Regions from separate parts of the Anaerobacillus sp. MEB173 genome, predicted to be linked through region 4. Evidence: riboswitches for the same ligand, from Rfam matches in the RefSeq annotation. Region 4 holds a riboswitch; each other region holds the start of a gene.
The links. Region 4 has a riboswitch for cobalamin ahead of ACJ2A9_RS01200 (hypothetical protein). Riboswitches for the same ligand answer to the same signal wherever they lie in the genome.
Positions count from the first base shown of each region.

Region 1: linked by a shared signal. The riboswitch ahead of ACJ2A9_RS10855 (ABC transporter substrate-binding protein) and the one ahead of ACJ2A9_RS01200 (hypothetical protein) in region 4 are both predicted to bind cobalamin.
Region 2: linked by a shared signal. The riboswitch ahead of cobJ (precorrin-3B C(17)-methyltransferase) and the one ahead of ACJ2A9_RS01200 (hypothetical protein) in region 4 are both predicted to bind cobalamin.
Region 3: linked by a shared signal. The riboswitch ahead of ACJ2A9_RS04440 (hypothetical protein) and the one ahead of ACJ2A9_RS01200 (hypothetical protein) in region 4 are both predicted to bind cobalamin.

Region 1 covers NZ_JBJMAU010000004.1:202,578-205,734, reverse strand. The annotation lists gene ACJ2A9_RS10865 (ATP-binding protein) at 1-436, shown strand, start outside; gene ACJ2A9_RS10860 (MogA/MoaB family molybdenum cofactor biosynthesis protein) at 637-1,104, opposite strand; cobalamin riboswitch at 1,315-1,495, shown strand; gene ACJ2A9_RS10855 (ABC transporter substrate-binding protein) at 1,656-2,672, shown strand; gene ACJ2A9_RS10850 (FecCD family ABC transporter permease) at 2,635-3,157, shown strand, end outside.
Region 2 covers NZ_JBJMAU010000002.1:21,525-24,681, forward strand. The annotation lists gene cobJ (precorrin-3B C(17)-methyltransferase) at 1-1,428, opposite strand, end outside; cobalamin riboswitch at 1,681-1,876, opposite strand; gene ACJ2A9_RS04465 (sirohydrochlorin chelatase) at 2,105-2,851, opposite strand; gene cobA (uroporphyrinogen-III C-methyltransferase) at 2,932-3,157, opposite strand, start outside.
Region 3 covers NZ_JBJMAU010000002.1:16,791-19,947, reverse strand. The annotation lists gene ACJ2A9_RS04450 (precorrin-8X methylmutase) at 1-63, shown strand, start outside; gene ACJ2A9_RS04445 (cobalt-precorrin 5A hydrolase) at 75-1,157, shown strand; cobalamin riboswitch at 1,228-1,409, shown strand; gene ACJ2A9_RS04440 (hypothetical protein) at 1,569-2,183, shown strand; partial or broken gene cobJ (precorrin-3B C(17)-methyltransferase) at 2,202-3,032, shown strand.
Region 4 covers NZ_JBJMAU010000001.1:243,925-247,081, reverse strand. The annotation lists gene ACJ2A9_RS01215 (LysE family transporter) at 1-4, opposite strand, end outside; gene ACJ2A9_RS01210 ((2Fe-2S) ferredoxin domain-containing protein) at 111-503, opposite strand; gene ACJ2A9_RS01205 (GNAT family N-acetyltransferase) at 535-1,119, opposite strand; gene ACJ2A9_RS01200 (hypothetical protein) at 1,151-1,351, opposite strand; cobalamin riboswitch at 1,500-1,690, opposite strand; gene htpG (molecular chaperone HtpG) at 1,846-3,157, opposite strand, start outside.

The sequences.
Region 1 (3,157 bases), on a different contig from region 4:
GATTATCAGGAAGTTTCAAGGGTTAGCACACGATAATCGTATCGAACTGAATGCACAGATTTCAGCCGATGATGATACAATTATTTGGATCGATGCTGATCGAATTGAGCAAGTATTAACGAATCTAATTGACAATGCGATTCGACATACGAGTGAAAATGGAAGTGTCACTTTATCCGTAGATTCGCATGAAACTGGGATTAAGGTTGATATAACAGATACAGGATCTGGTATTCCTGAAGAGGACTTACCGTTTGTGTTTGAGCGATTCTATAAGGCGGATAAGGCCCGAACTCGTGGGCGCTCAGGTACAGGCTTAGGATTAGCAATTGCTAAGAATATTGTTGAAGCTCATGAAGGGCAAATTTCTGTTCATAGTATCCTAAATGAAGGAACGACATTTTCCTTCTTTATCCCTCGCAAAATAGAGGAATAACCCGAAATAAACAGAAAAATTTTGTTTCATAAGAAACGTTGCTGCCGAGAAGATTATTCTTGGCAGCTTTTTTCTTTAGTTTAGAGCTTAGAGTGTAGAGTTTAGAGTTGCTTGAATGCAAAACAAAGAGGCACTTCCAAAGTGCTACTCTGAAAATGCCCTATTAATTTTACATTTTACATTTTAAATTCTAAATTCTCTCATTTCCTGTCTTTATAGATTTCACGCATGACATGGGTCAGTTCCGGGAGGATTAGTTTATTCATGGCGAGCTTAACAGCACCTGATGAGCCCGGAGTAGAGAAGATAGCAGTGTTTCCGCGTACACCAGCAATGGCCCGACTTAAGATGGCTGCAGAGCCAATATCTTCAACATAACTTAAGTAGCGGAAGATTTCACCGAAACCAGGCATTTCCTTATCTAATGTATCACGTACTGCTTCATATGTAGTATCACGCAGTGTAATGCCAGTACCGCCATTGAGGAGAATGGCCTCTATATCAACCCGGACTGAGGCGTCACGAATGAGTGTTTGAATCGCTGTATATTCATCTTTTACGATGTGGTAGTCAACGACTTGAAAGCCATTTTCCTCTAATAGTTCTTGCATGAGCTTTCCACTTTTATCTGTCTCCTTCGTACGTGTGTCAGAAACAGTAATAATCATACAGTTTACTGTCTTCGGTGCCTCTTGGCGATGTTCTTCTACAGACACAGTATCATCTCCTAACTATATTAAACGTAAACATTCCGATTATATCATAGTCATCATTGTAAAATACAGCAGTGATAATATGTCTGCTTTATTGTTAATGGTCTTAGTAAAAAAGCTGTCAAAAAAGAGAAAATTATGTATAATGGTTAATGTAAATCAATTTAATAATTTGTACATTAAGGTCACGATTTGTGATTAAAAGGGAAGTTGGTGAAATTCCAACACGGTCCCGCCACTGTAAACGTTAGAACATTTCATTATAACCACTGTCTAGTGATGATGGGAAGGGGGAAATGTTCGTTCATGCGTAAGTCAGGAGACCTGCCTTAATGTTTTGTGAATCCTTCGAGGAAAAGGTGAAGCAGTAAAGTAGATTACAGTTATTTTCGTTATCTATGCTACTGTTTAATTAAGTTCTCCAGAAGGGGAGCTTTTTTTATGTTGTAGAGACTTTGATTTACACCATGAATATTAACAGATGTATAAAGGAGATGAAGAGACAAATGAAAAAGTGGTTATTATTACTTTTTACAGTCCTATTATCAGTAGGAGTTCTACTCGGGTGCAGTTCGAATGAAGCAGAAGACGGTGGGACAAACGATGAAAGCGAAGAACAAGTGGAGGAAGTAACTGAAGGAGATGAAGCTACAGAAGAAGAGGCTGCTGAAGGAGCAAGCTTCCCAGTAACTGTCAAAGATGCGACCGGTGAAGAAATTACAGTTGAGGCTGAACCTGAAAGTATCATTACACTTACTCCAAGTAATACAGAAATTTTATATGCCCTAGATCTATTAGACAAAGTCATTGCTGTTACCGATAACGATGATTTTCCAGAAGGGATTCAAGACACAAAAGATAGTATTGGTGGAATGGAATTTGACGTTGAAAAAATCCTTTCACTTCAACCAGATATCGTTCTTGCTAATGCATTAAACGTTTCTGAAGGTATTGAGCAATTAAGAAATGCTGGATTAACCGTTGTTGTAACAAATGGTGGTTCTACATTTGATGAAGTGTACAGCTCAATTGAGATGGTGGCTTCAGTGACTGGTAAAGCTGAAGAAGGACAAGACATTGTGAATTCGATGAAAGAAAGAATTAATGTTATTACTGAAAAAGCAGCACAAATCAATGAAGAAGATCAAGTGAAAGTTTGGGTTGAAATTTGGCCAGCCCCAGACCTGTTTACGACTGGGAAAGGTACATTTATGCATGAAATGCTTGAAATGATCCATGCTGTTAATGCAGCCGGAGACCAAGAAGGATGGCCGAATTATACTGAGGAAGATGCTGTTAGCACGAATCCAGATGTGATTATTACTACTTATGGACATTGGGAGGGTATGGAAACAGCAGTTGAGGATGTTATAAGCCGTCCAGCTTGGCAAGAAGTTTCTGCTGTGAAATCTGAACGAGTTTATAATATTGAAGCCAACATCGTTGAGCGCCCAGGTCCACGCTTAGTTGAAGGGGTCGAAAAACTTGCAGAACTCATCTACCCAGAAATTTTTGCACAATAATCGTTTCATTGCTTATCTTTGTGCGTTATTGTTTTTAATGTTAGCTGTATTATTAGGGATATCGATAGGGAGTATATCGATTCCCTTTTCTACTATCATCTTTATTTTATCTGAAAATTTGTTCGGTATTCCGATTCATGCAGAGGTTGATCCGATGCTTGTTCATATTGTTATGGACATTCGTTTCCCAAGGGTTATCCTTGCTTTATTAGTTGGGTCGTCACTGGCTCTTGCTGGTGCTGCATTTCAAGGTTTTCTAAAAAACCCATTAGCTGATCCGTATACGTTAGGTGTATCTTCAGGGGCAGCTGTCGGTGCAGTGTTTGTATTATTTCTTGGTATATCAATCCCATTGCTAGGGAAATTTACTCTTCCTTTTTTTAGTATTGTATGCGGATTTATAACATTACTGTTTGTACTGTTTTTTGCGAAACTTGCTAATAAATCACTTACTGTTGAAACAATCATTCTAACAGGAATTATAT
Region 2 (3,157 bases), on a different contig from region 4:
TTGCCCGACGTGTGCATTTCTGCCGATGGTTTTTGCTCCTAAAAATAAGTCGAACTTTCCTTTACGGAAAACGATCCCAATATCATCGGTAACTGCTCCATAACAAGCCATACCGCAGCCATTTATTCCAATATTTAATTGCTTAGCAACTGACTTCCCACCTAATTGTTGCTGAATTTCTTCCGCATATGGAATCGCATCGACTTTTTCTCCATTACAAAAATCACATGCCTTAACTTGAATAACATCGCCAATTGGATGAAGCATTAAATTTTGGGCGTTTAGTTCGTCAATGATTTGCGTAGGATCATTTGTTGGGACGGAAATCTTCAAGCGGTGGTCAGTTGTATATTCCATTGTTCCCTCTTTACCAACAACATTGGCTATAGCAAGCAATTGCTCTGCTGTAAACGTTTTTGCAATGACTCCAGGAGAAACCGCAAATTCAAAAATCTCCTCCTGTTTAAATACCGATAACCCATTTATACCGACCGTTTCAGTCGGAGTTTCTTGATGTAATAATGCTAAAGCTTCTTCTGCTAACTCCGTTGACGTTCGTTTACTAGATTCTGTTTCCTCCACTATCCCTTGATGCAGCGCCCACGGTTCTGCTTCTTCCTTTAAACGCTCATGCGGTTTTAAAGATTGCTCCATTGCTGTTAAAGTGTATTTTCTCTGGTATCCTCGTGGTGTTATCATTTTTCCGTCATAGAAAAATGTCGACTGATTTCCAATAATGACTGTTGTCAGCATTCCGATTTCATGATCAAGCATATGAGCGAGGTCAGTGAGTACGACATGTTGGCGCTCCCGGTAGGCACTTTTTACAAGTCCTACTGGTGTATCAGGTGAACGATACCGAAGCAGAATTTGCTGTGTTTCTACAATTTGGCGTGTTCTCCGTCCACTTCTCGGATTATACAGAGCAATCACAAAATCGGCCTGTGCCGCTGCTTCTACTCTCTTTTTAATTAACTCCCATGGTGTTAGATGGTCACTTAAACTGATTGTACAAGCGTCATGCATTATCGGAGCTCCGAGTAGGGAGGCACAAGAATTCACAGCAGAAACTCCGGGAATTATTTCGACCGCTACTCCCTCATCCTCCTTCCAGCCTTTCTCCATTAGTACCTCGTAAACTAACCCTGCCATTCCATAAACACCAGCATCACCACTTGAAATAACAGCGACGACCTCTCCTTTTTCAGCACGACGGACAGCCTCCTGAGCCCGACTTACTTCCTCTGTCATTCCCGTTCGAACAATCTGCTGTTTATCTGTTAGGATTGGCTTAATCAAATCAACATAGGTGTTATAGCCAATTACACTATCACATTCCAAAAATGCCTCTCTCGCTCGAAACGTCATATGTTTTTCATTTCCAGGACCAAAACCAATGATAAGTAATTTTCCACGTTTACTAGACAACGTCATTCCCCCATTTTTTAGTTTAGAGTTTAGAATGTAGGGTTTAGAGTTGAAGAGGGGGAATTCAAAGAGGTATAAAAAAACCTTCTTGAAATACATAAATAACTCTACACTCTACACTCTAAACTCTAAACTTTCTTTTTTTCATAAAAAAAAGCATTTCCAACCTCGGTTATCGGTTAGAAATGCTTTGTTAATATGTACATAAGTGTAACTCGCACCCTAACACCTCCCTATATCCCCGTAGGTTGAACAGTGTTATGAGAATAGGCAGGTCTCCTGGCTTATGGTTCTAGTTTTCCTGTGTCTTCCCATTCTTAATAAGAACAGTGACCTATACAGGTTAACAACCAAATTACAGTGGCGGGACCGCGTCGGATTTACACCGAACTTCCCTATTAAGCTGATAAAGCATATCTTTATCAACACCTATTCCAAAACTATGAAATTTTCTACTATGAAGTATAGTAACAATGATTCTTAAAATTGTCTACTTTTTTCTTAATAATTGTTATTATCAATATTTTTTAAATTGGCTCAATTATCGTTTGATGTTGATTTTTGGCTCGTTCGTGTGAATTACTAAATTCACACGCCTTTCAGGTACTGAAAGGTTTGGAGGTTAGAATGAACATCAAACGATAACACAGCTTCTAAATTAAAAATGTAAGTATTCTTACAAGACTTCATTTACTCTTTGAACAACAACATCTGCCAATTTCGGATGATAGCCTAAATAATTACAAAGCACTAATTCTTTTTCACATTTATTTTGATACTGAGTTAACGTGTTTTGCATTTTTTTCATGAGTATACCCGTAAATAAAAGGTATGGCAAAACATATACCTTTTTACCTTCTAAACGCAACGCCTTATGCAGACCTTCCTCATACGATGGTTCTGTTGCTGCTAAATAGCAAGTTTCCACATCTTTAATTGGATAATACTCCCATAGTAATCGACCTAATTTTGCAAGATCACTATTAGCTTCTGGATCACTGCTGCCCCGGCCAACTAACAGAACTGTGACATCGTGCCGATTAGTGGTATTGGTTAATTCTAATCCTTGCTCCTCTAATCGTTCTCCTAATACTGATATGATTGATTCACTAATCCCTAACGGACGACCATACGAAAACGTAATGTACGGAAAGCGAAGTTGTGCTTTATTCAATTCCCTTGGGATATCAACCTTCGCGTGACCAGCAGCTAATAGTAGGACTGGAATAACAGCAATTTCTTCAGCTCCTCGTTGAACACATTTTTCTATTCCCTCTACTATGCTTGGTGCTGCTAATTCAAGAAAACATATTTCTTGTATCTCAGTCTCAATGTTTGGCATGACTTTTTGTATAAATGTGATCAGTTGGTCATTTGCTTTTGTTACGCGACTGCCGTGTCCTACGTATAATACTGCTTTCACTTTCTCACCTTCTTTATTATCTATTTAAAATTTGAAAAAAAAGCTATCACAAGAAAGGATAGCCTTTTCAAACAAGTCAATTAAGCTTTTGCGACTGCTGATTTTTTAGAAGTAAGTGTTGTTATAAGTTCTTCTACCGTTGGTTCATGCGGAATATCAACGACTTGAATTCCGGCTTCCTTGGCTGCTTTTGCTGACTGTTCTCCCATACAAACGACATCAGTTTCAGTCAGCAATTGTAGAGGATCAATACCGGCATTCACGATTGATGTTATAAATTGCTTGACTGAAGCAGCACTTGGAAAA
Region 3 (3,157 bases), on a different contig from region 4:
AGTCCAGTCACTGTTGCTGCAGTGAATGCAATTTCGATTATGGCCGAAAAGGTTGGGTCATAAGGGGATAGCTCATGGAAAAAATTGCGTTAGTTTCAATTACGAAACACGGTGTACAGATGATCCGAGAGCTGCAGTCATTAATGCCAACTGCAGATCTATTTTATATGACTAAATTTTCACAAGGTGATGAGGAAGAACGGGGAATTACCATGTTTGAAGGTTCGGTTCGAAAGATAATCCCCCAGTTATTTGAACAGTATGATGGGATAACTTTTGTCGTTTCATTAGGTGCGGTTGTCAGAATGATTGCTCCTGTCTTGAAGGATAAAAAAACAGACCCAGCCGTTGTTGTCATTGACGATAAAGGGGAATTTGTCATAAGTGTACTTTCTGGTCATTTAGGTGGAGCAAATGAATTAACACGGACAATTGCCAAGTTGCTGCAAGCGACACCTGTTATTACGACGGCTTCTGATGTTCAGAAAACAATCGCAGTTGATTTATTAGGAAGAGATTTCGGCTGGGTAATCGATGGTGATGAATACGTCACACCAGTGAGTGCAGCGGTTGTCAATGAGGAGCCAGTTGTCGTGATTCAAGAGTCTGGGGAGAGAAACTGGTGGAAGTACAGCCATCCGCTTCCTGCAAACATTAAATGTGCTGATTCATTGGAAGAGGCGAAGGATCTTGATGTTAATGCATCGTTAATCATTACTCACCGGCTTTTCAATTTTGATTTTGAAAATAAATGGCTATCAAATTATGTTATTTATCGCCCAAAATCTGTTTATTTAGGGATGGGATGCAACCGTGGCACAAGTGCTGAAGAAATTGAGCAAGTTATTATTGATACGTTAGCCGAATTAGAGATCTCATTTTTTTCTGTAAAAGGGATTTCAACCATCGATCTAAAGAAAGATGAACAAGGCATGCTGGATGTTTGTAAAAAATTTGGTTGGGACTTTGTCTATTACACTCCTGAACAATTAAACAAGGTAGAAATTGAAAATCCTTCAGAGACTGTTTTTAAATATACAGGAGCTTATGGAGTAAGCGAACCTGCTGCAAAGCTTTCATCAGGAGAAAGCAAACTTTTGCTAGAAAAGAAGAAGTCTGGAAATGTAACGATATCTGTAGCGGTAGTAGTAAGGTAACAATAATCGTCATAAAGCAACAAAAAAGATTGACAAAAATAGCAGATTTCTATACTGTTAAATTATAATTTCATAATGTTTGGGAAAAGGTGAAGATTCTAGTAATCTTCAAGAGGGAAGCCGGTGAGAATCCGGCGCGGTCCCGCCACTGTAATTGGGTTGTTTTTTGTAAGTATGCCACTGTTTTTTTATGGGAAGGCACAGAAAACGTAAACCAAAAGCCAGGAGACCTGCCTTTTCTAGCAACACTGTTTAACCTACGGGAGATGGGGAAGTGTTAGAGTGCAGGTCTTATTCATTTTTAGTGTAGTTTAAGCTGATCAATGAGATATGGAAGCATTTCTAACCTCTTATGTAGGTTAGGAATGCTTTTTTTTTATGAAATATCGACTAATGAAGGAGAGTTGGGAAATGGATTTGAGCGTTTGGTCAGTACTTGGATTTAGTTTATTACTTGGGTTACGCCACTCTTTGGATGCAGATCATGTCATTGCAGTGTCGACAATTATGACTCGTACAAAGAGTGTTTTTAAAGCGGGAATGACGGGTGCCGTATGGGGATTAGGGCATTCAGTTATGATTCTAGCTGTTGGTCTTCTTGTACTGTTTTTTGGTATTTCAGTTCCGCAGCATCTGGAGCTTTATTTCGAATGGTTAGTAGGGCTGTTGTTAATCTATCTAGGTTTACAGGCGATCATCACTGAATATGTCAATAAGAAAAAGAGCGTGAATGAGAGTGTTGGGGTAGAGCATTTTCATCGCCGTTCATTCTTTGTTGGAATGATTCATGGCTTAGCAGGCAGTGGTGCTCTCATGTTACTAATGTTAACTCAAGTAAGTAATATAGGAGTTGGGTTTACGTACTTACTACTATTTGGTTTTGGTTCAATTGTTGGGATGTTTCTCGTTGCCATGGTGATTGGAGTTCCGTTTAAGGCAGCTACGACTAATCTTCGGTTACAACGACTTGTCATTTCAATTGTAGGATTAATAAGTATAGGCTTTGGTATTTCTATTTTCATATAACAAGAGGGGGAGTTTCGTATGAACAAGCAAGAGGGGAAAGTAATCGTTGTAGGTATTGGTCCTGGACACGAGGAGCATATGACTGTACGTGCGAGGGAGGCAATCATTGAAAGTGATATTGTCGTTGGTTATAAGACATATATGGATTTAATTGAACCCCTTATTACGAAGCAAGAAGTGATAAGTAACGGTATGACTGAGGAAGTAGGACGAGCAAGGGAGGCAGTAAGACAAGCTGAGCTTGGGAAGATTGTTTCAGTCATATCAAGTGGTGATGCTGGTTTATATGGTATGGCAGGTTTGATTTACGAGGTATTAGCTGAACAAAGTTGGAAGGAAGCAGATGGGATTATAGTTGAGATTGTTCCAGGTATTTCAGCAATTAATTCTTGCGCTTCACTTTTAGGGGCACCAGTCATGCATGATGCTTGTACGATTAGCTTGAGTGATCATTTAACACCATGGGAGATGATCGAGAAGCGTGTGAGGGCTGCAGCTCAAGCGGATTTTGTTATAGCACTGTACAATCCGAAGAGCGGAAAGCGAACGCGGCAAATTGAGGAGGCCCAAAAAATCCTATTAAACTATCGCTCGTCAGAAACACCAGTTGGTCTTGTAAAAAGTGCGTACCGAAATCGTCAGCAAGTGATTTTCACAGATTTAGCACACATGTTAGAACATGAAATCGGAATGCTATCAACCGTCATCATTGGCAATGAATCCACATTTATGTATGACGGAAAAATGATCACACCACGTGGATATCAACGAAAATATACATTAAGTGCAGATGAACAAAAGTTAAAGCCGCATCAACGATTAAGCGCAGAAGCAGAACCATGGGCGTTGAAGAGCAAATAATAATTAATAATTTAGAATTTAGAATTGATTTGGGTGAGTCTAAGAAGTTGAGTTTAGAGTTTAGAATTTAGAGTTGGTGAGGGCAAATGCAGTGAAGGTTTTAAAAATCTTCT
Region 4 (3,157 bases):
CCATAAAACACCTCCATGAGACAACCAGTCGCTTGTACATCATATTCAGCAAGTCAAGGATTTACGACTCATGGATGTGGGGGAATGTAAAACCTTTGTGCATTAAGTGGCTATAACCCTTTAGAAACTTTTTTAACAATATGTTCGTCTTTTATTGTTCCTTTCACCGTTTCACCTAACGCTTGAAATCCAGTCCCATTAAAACAATGACTGATATAACTTTCAATGTCATGTCCTGACATTAATGATTCAATGAATTGCGGAGCATCTTCTGCCGAAATATTTTTATACCATTTTCCATCAGGGTAAGTTATTAATACACATTTATCCTGACAACGACCGTTACAAAGTGTTCTTGTTGTATGGATCATCTGATCAAGCCCTTGATTTGAAATTTCTTTACGAATAGCCAGTGTCAAGTCTTCAGCTCCTGCTTTCTTGCAACTGCTTCCATTACAAATTAATACATGATGCTTAGTTGTTGATAAATCCCAAGTCGCCAAATTAATTCCCCTCTCCTCTTACTTAATTATTTTATAAGTCAACATTCGATTGAATGGCTAGATTAGCAAAATCGTACAATTGACTAAGTGTTATTTTAGAACCCACTCTGGCCATCATGAAATTCACATCATAACAGGCGATGTCTGGTTCATTTGTATGAAATTCCTCAAATCCAACTGACTCCAGAACATGTTTAAGCATGTTTTTATATAGAATGGGATCCCCATTTGTCATGTCTAGGTCCCAATGCCAACAATATTCCAATGAAATAATAATGTAGTTTTCTGTTTCAGCTAATCTAAACAAAGCCTGTAACAATTTCTGTCCCACTTTTTGATTTCGGAATTCTGGTGCTACTTCAATTACGCCTAACATCTTCAGATAATTTAATCGTATCCACCTCTCATCACTTTCTGGTGAAAGTATAATCGCGTATCCAATAATGTTTTCATTATTTAATGCCAGGGCCATTAATACATCATCACTCTCCATCGCAATGAGCATCGCCTCTTGTTGTTTATCTGAATCACGAAAACGATTTAGATTAGAATGAAAATGAAGTTTCTGTAATATTTTTAAAATTTCCCTCTGATTCGTTATAATCGTATACGACATTGAACCACATCCTTATATGCTTTTTAAAGCATTAAGAGAAAAAGCACACAATCGATTGATAAGCTTTATTAAGCGCCTGCAATTCTTCTTCTCGATCTACTCTATTACTTTTATCATCGATAATTTTTGATTTTAATTCGATGTATTCTTTTTCTACCTTTCGCTTCGAAGCGTAGATTAACAGAGTTGCTCCTAATGCATCATAGTATTTTCTGAAATAAACATTTTCCAAAACCTTCTCCCCCTCTTTTTACATACTAAAAAGAGCATTTAAACCTATTAGGTTTAAATGCTCACAAAAAACAATGGTATGTTCTGCCTTAAAAAATGCATACATTACTTTCGTCTTCGCAAACACCTCCCTATATCCCGCAGGTCACATTGTGTTCTCTAAACAGGCAGGTCTCCTGACTTACCATCGTCGCTTCTTGCGTCTTCCCGCTATTAAAGCAGTGACTTCGTGCAAGTTACTCCGGATTACAGTGGCGGGAACCGTGTCGGAATTTCACCGAACTTCCCTTTTAAGCTATACATTCTTCAATGCACAACAACCTGTCTAGAATATGTATATAATTATTTTTTTATATTACATTACCATACCTTTAATGTCTACCATTATTTTCCCGGTTTCTATCGATATCAATTTAAAATATACTTTCTGAATTTTATAATAATTAAAATAAGAAAGCCGAACTCACATGTTTGTGAATTCGGCTTGTTTGATAACTAAATCATTACCTTACACATGTCCTTTGTAAATTGAACAGGATCCTCAAGTGGCAATCCTTCAATCAGAAGCGCTTGGTTGTATAATAGATTTGTATAAAGGTTTAGCTTCTCTTTATCGTTCTCGAAACATTGTTTTAAAGCTGTAAACACATCGTGATTGACGTTAATTTCAAGGATTTTGTCTGCTTTAATATTTTGATTATCTGGCATCGCTTGAAGGATTTTTTCCATTTCAATTGTGACTTCCCCTTCTGTTGCCAAACATACAGGGTGTGTCTTCAAGCGTTTAGAAACTCTGACATCCTTCACTTTTCCAGCTAGAATCTCTTTCATTTGCGTAAACAGCTCTTTGTTTTCCGTTTCTTTTTCATCGATCTCTTTCTTGTCTTCATCAGATTCGATTCCTAAGTCACCGCTTGAAACGGATTTGAATTCTTTCTCTTTGTAATTCATGAGCATTTTGATCGCAAACTCATCAATATCTTCACTGAAATACAGTACTTCAAATCCTTTATCAACAACAAGCTCTGTCTGTGGCATCTTGGCAATGCGGTCATTCGATTCCCCTGAAGCATAGTAAATGTATTTTTGCTCCTCAGGCATTCTTTCCACATATTCAGCCAATGTTACGAGCTTCTTCTCCTTAGATGAATAGAACATAAGCAGGTCTTGCAATTCCTCTTTATTTGCACCAAAATCACTATACACGCCGTATTTTAGCTGACGGCCGAAAGATTTGTAAAATTGCTCATATTTTTCCCTTTCTTCCTTCAGTATGCTTTGCAGCTGGCTCTTAATTTTCTTCTTAATGTTTTTGGCAATCAGCTTTAATTGACGGTCGTGCTGAAGCATCTCACGAGAAATGTTTAATGAAAGGTCTTCAGAGTCGACCATCCCTTTTACAAAACTGAAGTAATCAGGAAGTAGATCCGCACATTTTTCCATGATGAGTACGCCATTTGAGTAAAGTTCTAAGCCTTTTTCAAATTCCTTTGAATAGTAATCAAATGGAATATTTTCCGGAATATAAAGTATCGAATGATAGCGTACCGCACCATCAACTGTAATGTGAATATGCTTAAGCGGCTTGTCAAAACCGTAATGCTTTTCTTGATAAAAGTTCTCATAGTCCTCGGTAGTTAGCTCGTTTTTGTTCTTTTTCCAAATTGGAACCATACTATTGATGATTTCTTCTTCAATTACATCCTCAAACTCATTGTCACTGTCTTCTTTTGCTTTCTTAACCGATACGTCCATTTTGATCGGATAACGAATGAAATCAGAGTATTTTTTAATAATAGATTTGAGA